DNA from 2 places in the Janthinobacterium kochi genome. Region 1 is predicted to be linked to the other one. Evidence: predicted binding sites of a transcription regulator. Region 1 holds the regulator's gene; the other holds the start of a gene.
What was found. The regulator sigma-54, encoded in region 1, starts transcription at its own class of promoters, with help from an activator protein. The targets are predictions, from matches to a motif close to TGGCANGNAANCTGCTTT.
Positions count from the first base shown of each region.

Region 2: a site for sigma-54 is predicted at 1,699-1,716, ahead of ACQ4WL_RS11965 (circularly permuted type 2 ATP-grasp protein). Genes of this name have one in related genera too.

Region 1 is NZ_JBNYXO010000022.1:32,486-36,148, forward strand. Features, by position in the region: gene ACQ4WL_RS26615 (enoyl-CoA hydratase/isomerase family protein) at 1-615, opposite strand, end outside; gene hpf (ribosome hibernation-promoting factor, HPF/YfiA family) at 751-1,113, opposite strand; gene ACQ4WL_RS26625 (RNA polymerase factor sigma-54) at 1,183-2,661, opposite strand; gene lptB (LPS export ABC transporter ATP-binding protein) at 2,666-3,421, opposite strand; gene lptA (lipopolysaccharide transport periplasmic protein LptA) at 3,421-3,663, opposite strand, start outside.
Region 2 is NZ_JBNYXO010000004.1:353,291-356,953, reverse strand. Features, by position in the region: gene ACQ4WL_RS11975 (hypothetical protein) at 1-396, shown strand, start outside; gene ACQ4WL_RS11970 (sensor histidine kinase) at 466-1,623, shown strand; gene ACQ4WL_RS11965 (circularly permuted type 2 ATP-grasp protein) at 1,752-3,206, shown strand; gene ACQ4WL_RS11960 (alpha-E domain-containing protein) at 3,200-3,663, shown strand, end outside.

The sequences.
Region 1 (3,663 bases):
CGATTCGAACAGATCCAGCAGCGAGCCCATCTGCGCCTCGGGCAAGTACACATCGGCCAGGTCCGTGTACAGGGCATCGGCCGCGTTGATCGTCAAACCCGTCAAGCCCAGGTACAGGCCCAGCTGACCGGCCAGGCGGGAAAGGAAATAGCTGCCGCCCACGTCGGGAAACAAACCAATATTGACTTCCGGCATGGCCATGCGCGTGCGGCCCGTGACGATGCGCAGGCGGTTGCCTGGCCCGGCTTGCGCCACGCCCATGCCGCCGCCCATGACTACGCCATCCATCACGGCGATATACGGTTTCGGATAGAAATGAATCAAATGGTTTAGCGCATATTCTTCCGTAAAAAAATCTTCCAGCTGGGCGCTGCCGCCTTGCGGCGTGGCCAGGCCCGCATCGTAAAAGAAACGGATGTCGCCGCCGGCGCACAGGGCCTTGTCGCTGCTGGAGCGAATGATGACGGCGTCCACCTGCGGATCGTCGCGCCAGGCCAGCAGGGCCGCACTCAGCGCGCGCACCATATCCAGCGACAGGGAATTCAAGGCTTTCGGGCGGTCGAGCACGATGTGGCCCGTGCGATTGCGGATGGAGGTCTGGACGAAGTCGCTCATGGCAGGCAGGAAAGAAGTGAAAGTGCAAACATTCTAGCGCCTGCACGGGGAACATTGCGTTCAACAGGTCCGGGCGCAAAAAAGGGCGCAAGATGTGCGCCCTTAGTTGATCACAACTGCTGGAAGCGGGTGGCCTTAGACGGCGACGACGGCGTCTTCCTCTGAGTTGTCTGGCAGATGCTTGATCGCCTCTTTACCGTGCCCTTGCACTTTGGTTTTGTACTTCATCACTTGCCTGTCCAGCTTGTCGATCAGGGTATCGATGGCGGCATACAGGTCGTGCGCCAGGCTTTCCACGTAGACGGTCTTGCCACTCAGACGCAGGTTGACTTCGGCCTTTTGACGTTTTTCTTTCTCTTTGAGGTTATCCACGGTCAGAATCACGGCAATATCGATAACTTGATCGAAATGACGTTTCACACGCTCCAGCTTCGTTTGTACGTATTCACGGATGGCTGGTGTGACTTCGAGATGATGTCCGCTGATGGTGAGATTCATACACACTCCTAAAGATGATCGGGTTCGTGCGGTCCATCGACTCCGGCCCGCAGAGGAACCGAAAAAAACTTACAAACACTTACGCAGGCTCACTGGCGGAATTTTCAACGCTTCCCGGTATTTGGCAACAGTACGTCGCGCAATCACCATGCCTTGTTCCCCCAGCATGTCCGCAATCTTACTGTCGGATAAAGGATTTTTAGGGTCTTCAGCTCCTGTCAGTTGCACGATCAATGCCCGTATCGCCGTCGATGACGCTTCGCCCCCCGCTTCGGTGGCGACGTGGCTACCAAAGAAATATTTCAACTCGAACATGCCGTGCGGGGTCAGCATGTACTTTTGAGTTGTTACCCGCGAGATCGTACTCTCGTGTAAACCCAGTGTATCAGCTATTTCACGGAGCACAAGGGGGCGCATGGCAACGGCCCCATGCGAGAAAAAGTTCTTTTGTCTTTCTACTATCGCCTGCGCCACGCGCAGGATCGTGTCGAAGCGCTGGCGCATATTCTTGATCAGCCACTTGGCTTCCTGCAACTGTGCGCCCATGGCACCCTCACCCTTGCCCTGCTTGAGCAGGTTGGCGTACATGGCGTTGACGCGCAGGCGCGGCATGACGTCATTGTTCAGGGTCACTTGCCAGCCATTGCGCGCGCGCTTGACGACGACGTCGGGCACCACGTAATCGGACACATCCGAGGCAAAGACGGCACCCGGATGCGGATTGCACTGGCGAATCACGGTCTGTGCTTCGCGCAAGTCTTCCTCATCGCAATCGAGTGCTTTTTTCAGCTTGTTGAAATCGCGCTGGGCAAACCAGGCCAGATGCTTTTCCACGATAACAAGGGCCATGCGCCGCGTCACCATGGCAATATGCGGCAAACGCTTGATTTGCAGCGCCAGGCATTCGGACGCATTGCGCGCGCCCACGCCGGGCGGATCGAAACTTTGCAGCAGAGACAAGGCCGTGCGCATCTCGTCGGCGTCGATTTCCAGTTCTTCCGGCAGGCGCGCCAGGATGTCGTCGAGCGACTCTTCCAGGTAGCCATTGTCGTCGAGCGCATCGATGATCAGCTCGACCAGCGCGCGGTCACGCAATTCGAGCACCGTCACGCGCATCTGCTCCATCAAGTGTTCGCGCAGGGTGCAGTGGTGGGCTTCGAGTTGCGGACGGGAATCTTCGTCGTCGGGCGCCTTGCCCCGGCTCGCCTCGCTCCAGTCGCTGTCGCCGCCATCCGCGGCGGCCGGGCCCTCGCCCGCCTCGCCGTCAAAGGTTTCTGCTTCGGCCGGTGCTGCAGGCGCATCCTGGCCTGGCGGCTGGGGCGGTGCTTCGGCCGGCGCGGCCGTGGAACTCAATGCCCCGTCGGACAGCAGGCGCAGCGAACGGTCGAGCGGGTCATCGAGGCGCTCGAGCAAGGGATTGTCCGTCAGCAGTTGCTCTAGTTCCTGGTGCAATTCCAGGGTAGACAATTGCAACAGGCGTATCGATTGCTGCAACTGCGGCGTCAGTGCCAGGTGCTGCGAAGTGCGCAGCTGCAATGATTGTTTCATTGGCTCACATACGGAAGTGTTCGCCCAGATAGACCCGGCGTACCGACTCGTTGGCGATGATGTCATCGGGGCGTCCCGACGCCAGCACGGAGCCCTGGTTGATGATGTAGGCACGGTCGCAGATACCCAGCGTCTCGCGCACATTATGATCGGTGATCAGCACGCCGATATTGCGCTCCTTCAAGAAGCGCACGATACGCTGGATCTCGATCACGGCGATGGGGTCGACACCGGCAAACGGTTCGTCGAGCAGCACGAAACGCGGGTCGGTAGCCAGCGCGCGGGCAATTTCCACGCGGCGCCGCTCGCCGCCCGACAGGGACAGCGCCTGGTTCTCGCGCAACTTTTCAATCTGCAAGTCGGCCAGCAGTTTATCCAGGCGCTCCTCGATCTCGGCCTTCTTCAGGGGACGGCCTTCGACGGTCTGGATTTCCAGCACGGCGCGGATATTATCTTCCACCGTCAGCTTGCGAAACACAGACGCTTCCTGCGGCAGATACGACAGGCCCATCTGCGCGCGGCGGTGGATCGGCAGGCGGGAAATGTCCACGCCGCTGATATCGATGCTGCCGCCGTCCGACGGCACCAGGCCGACGATCATGTAGAACGAGGTGGTCTTGCCGGCGCCGTTCGGCCCCAGCAAACCCACCACTTCGCCACATTCGACTTGCAGCGAGACGTCATGCACGACCTGCCGCTTGCCATAGGTTTTTTGCAGCCCGCGAACGATCAGGGTGCTGCCGCAACGTGTATTGTCCATTATTTATTTCCTGGCGCAGGCGTGGCCGGCGCTTTCTCCGCCGCCGGTGCCTTGGTCTTCGGCTGGATCACCATGCGCACGCTGCCGCCATCCGGGGTGCTGGTGCCGCTGTTGGAATTTTCCATCGCAAACTCTTCCTTGCGGCTGTCATACGAAATGAAGGCGCCATTGGCCACGTCGGTCGCTTTCGAGCCTTCCAGGCGCGTCACCTTGGCCTTGGAAAACAGTTTTACCACTTCCGT
Region 2 (3,663 bases), on a different contig from region 1:
GTGTATGTGAACCGCCTGGGCAATTCCTTGGCCGTGCGGGACTTTGGCACGCCCGGCTACGCCAGCAAGCTGGAAAAGGACAAGCCTTCGCTGACGGGCCTGTTCCTGCACGTGGAACTGGTGCAGCCGCGCAACTCCGTACCGGGCGGCGGCAAAGGCAACGACGGCCTGGCGCCCGATCCGGGCTTTACGCCCGCGCAATACGACCGGCTGGCCCTGCTGTACATCGCCGCCAGCGTGCGCAAGGGCACGTGGCTGATTCCTGCCTTCCACGCCGTGCTCGATACGGGCTTTGCGAACGGTCATGATGATCCACAGAACTTTTCCCTGGACCAGTGGTCAGCCTCGCTTTCGCGTCTGCATGCAGCCTTGCGGCAGCCCGATACTGAACAATAATGCCGTTTCCCTGGCGGCGGATTCGGTGCATACTATTGAGAGCATAGCCATTCCTGTCAGGGAGTTCAGGTGAATATTGCCACGGATCATCAGGAGGATCGTCACGCAGGCGCACGCCATCCATTGCCGCGCGCGCAGCGCCTCTTCGCCATGCGCGATGCCGTCCTCAGCGCCTGGGAACAGCGCGTGCGCGCCAGCGTGCGCGGCGCGGACCAGTTGCTCACGCCCGTCCTCACCAATACCCTGCCGGCCTTTTTCGATAACTTGGCCGAGGCGCTGACCCCGGGCCATCCGCGCGAAAACGCCGCCAGCAACAGCAACGTGCCCGCCGTGCATGGCAATGAACGGGCGCGCATGACCAATTACGGGCCGGAACAGGTGATCCAGGAATACCAGATCTTCCGCGACAGCTTTGTCGCCGTCGCGCAGGAGTCCGGCATCAGCCTGCGCAGCAAGGATTGGCATGTGCTCAACGCATCGATCGATGCGGGCATCCGCGAATCGATACGCGAATTTACCAGCATGCACGAAGGCTTCCAGCGCCGCATCGCGGCCGGCCTGTCGCACGACATGCGCAATCCCCTGGCCGTCATCAGCACCAGCGCCCAGTTGCTGCTCAGGGCAGCGGACCCGGAACGGGTGGTATTGCTGGCGCACAAGATTGCCGAGCACAGCAAACGGCTCGACAGCATGATCGAGGACTTGCTCGATAGCCTCAGCTACCACCGGGGCCAGCGGCTGCCGCTGGCCCTGAGCCACTTCGACGTGCTGACCCTGGTGCACACCGTGGCAAGCCAGGTCAACCTGCAGCGGCCCGGAAAATGCCAGGTCAGCGGGCAATCCGTCATCGGCTGGTGGTGCGAGAATTCGCTGCGGCGCGCACTGGAAAACCTGCTCGGCAACGCCATCAAGTATGGCGACGACGCCCCAGTCAGCGTGCACGTGGAAGCGGCCCACGAGCGCCTGATCATCACCGTCCACAATAGCGGCCACGCCATCGCGCCAGAACAGGCCGAACGCATCTTCGACTACCTGCGCCGCGAAAACGACAGCCCCGCGCCAGGCTGGGGCATCGGCCTGCCTTTCGTGCAAAACGTGGCTGAGAGCCACGGCGGCAGCATCGCCGTCGACAGCGCACCCGAAACGGGCACCAGCTTCATCTTTGACGTGCCCGTCGACTGCCGTCCCTTCGTCCAGCCCGGCGACGTCCCCAAGAGTGACAACTAGCGCACCGAATTGGTGCGAGTGGCGGCGCGACGCCACAAAAGTGGTCATATTTGCACCTGTTCACGCCCGCCCTGTTGGCACGCTTCCTGCTGAGCTATACATAGACACGGCTCAAGGGAAATCACAACATGGCAAATTTTTTCAATGAAATGACTGCAGATGACGTGGGGACGGACAGCAAGGTACGTGAACACTATCGTGAATTCAGCCGCTGGCTGGAGCAGCAATCGCCCGAGACCATCGCCCGCAAACGGGCCGAAGCCGACCTGACGTTCCGCCGCGTCGGCATCACGTTCGCCGTGTATGGCGACGATGCCGGCACGGAACGCCTGATTCCGTTCGACACCATCCCGCGCATCATTCCCGCCGCCGAATGGGCGCAGATGCAGACGGGCCTGGTGCAGCGCGTGCAAGCCTTGAACATGTTCATCCATGATATTTATCATGAGCAAAACATCATCAAGGCGGGTATCATTCCTGCCGAGCAAATCTACAAGAATGCCCAGTATCGCCCGGAAATGCAGGGCATTTCCGTCGCCTCCGACATTTATGCACACATCGCCGGTGTCGACATCGTGCGCGCGGGCCAGGGCGAATTCTATGTGCTGGAAGACAATCTGCGGGTGCCATCCGGCGTGTCCTACATGCTGGAAGACCGCAAGATGATGATGCGGCTGTTCCCGGAACTGTTCGCCCGAAACCGCATCGCCCCCGTCGACCATTACCCGGACATGCTGCTCGATAACCTGCGCTCCGTCGCACCGATGGGCGTGGACGACCCCACGGTCGTCGTCATGACGCCCGGCATGTACAACTCCGCCTACTTCGAGCACGCGTTCCTGGCCCAGCAAATGGGCGTGGAACTGGTCGAGGGCAAGGATCTGTTTGTCAACGATAATTCCGTGTACATGCGCACCACGCGCGGCCCCAAGCGCGTCGATGTCATTTACCGCCGGGTGGACGACGATTTCCTCGACCCGCTGGCCTTCCGCTCCGATTCCTCGCTGGGTGTGCCGGGCTTGCTGTCCGTGTATCGCGCGGGAAGAGTGACGTTGGCGAACGCCATCGGCACGGGCGTGGCCGACGACAAGTCGATCTACCCGTTCGTGCCCGACATGATCAGGTTCTACCTGTCGCAGGAGCCGATTCTCAACAACGTGCCTACTTACCAGTGCCGCAAGAGCGCCGATTTGTCCTACGTGCTGGCCAACCTGGCGAAACTGGTCGTCAAGGAAGTGCATGGCGCGGGCGGCTACGGCATGCTGGTGGGGCCGGCCTCGAGCGCCGCGCAGATCGAGGACTTCCGCCAGCGCCTGCTGGCCAACCCGGGCGGCTACATCGCCCAGCCGACACTCGCCCTGTCCGCCTGCCCCACGTATGTGGACGCCGGCATCGCGCCGCGCCACATCGATTTACGTCCGTTCGTGCTGTCGGGCAAGACGATTTCCATGGTGCCGGGCGGCCTGACCCGCGTGGCCCTCGGTGAAGGCTCGCTGGTCGTCAATTCCTCGCAAGGGGGCGGCACCAAGGATACCTGGGTACTGGAAGCCACATCCGCTTTTGCAGGAGAGAAAACATGCTGAGCCGCACTGCCGATCATTTGTTCTGGATGGCCCGCTACACGGAGCGGGCGGAAAACACGGCGCGCATGCTCGACGTCAACATGCAGACCTCGATGCTGCCCCAGTCCGAGCAGGATGCGGAACAGGGTTGGCGCGCCACCCTGGGCATTTCCGAGCTGCAAAGCGCGTACGACCATAAATATGGCCGCTTCCACACGCGCGACGTGCTCGATTTCATGGTGCGCGACCCGAACAACCCCTCGTCCATCCTGGCCTGCCTGACGGGCGCGCGCGAAAACGCCCGCGCCGTGCGCGGTACCCTGACGACGGAAGTGTGGGAAATTCAGAACGCCACCTGGCTCGACATGCAGAAGCGCCTGAAAAGCAATCTGCTGGAAACGGACCCCAGCGCCTTCTTCGAATGGGTCAAGTACCGCTCGCATCTGTCGCGCGGCGTGACCCTGGGCACCATGCTCAA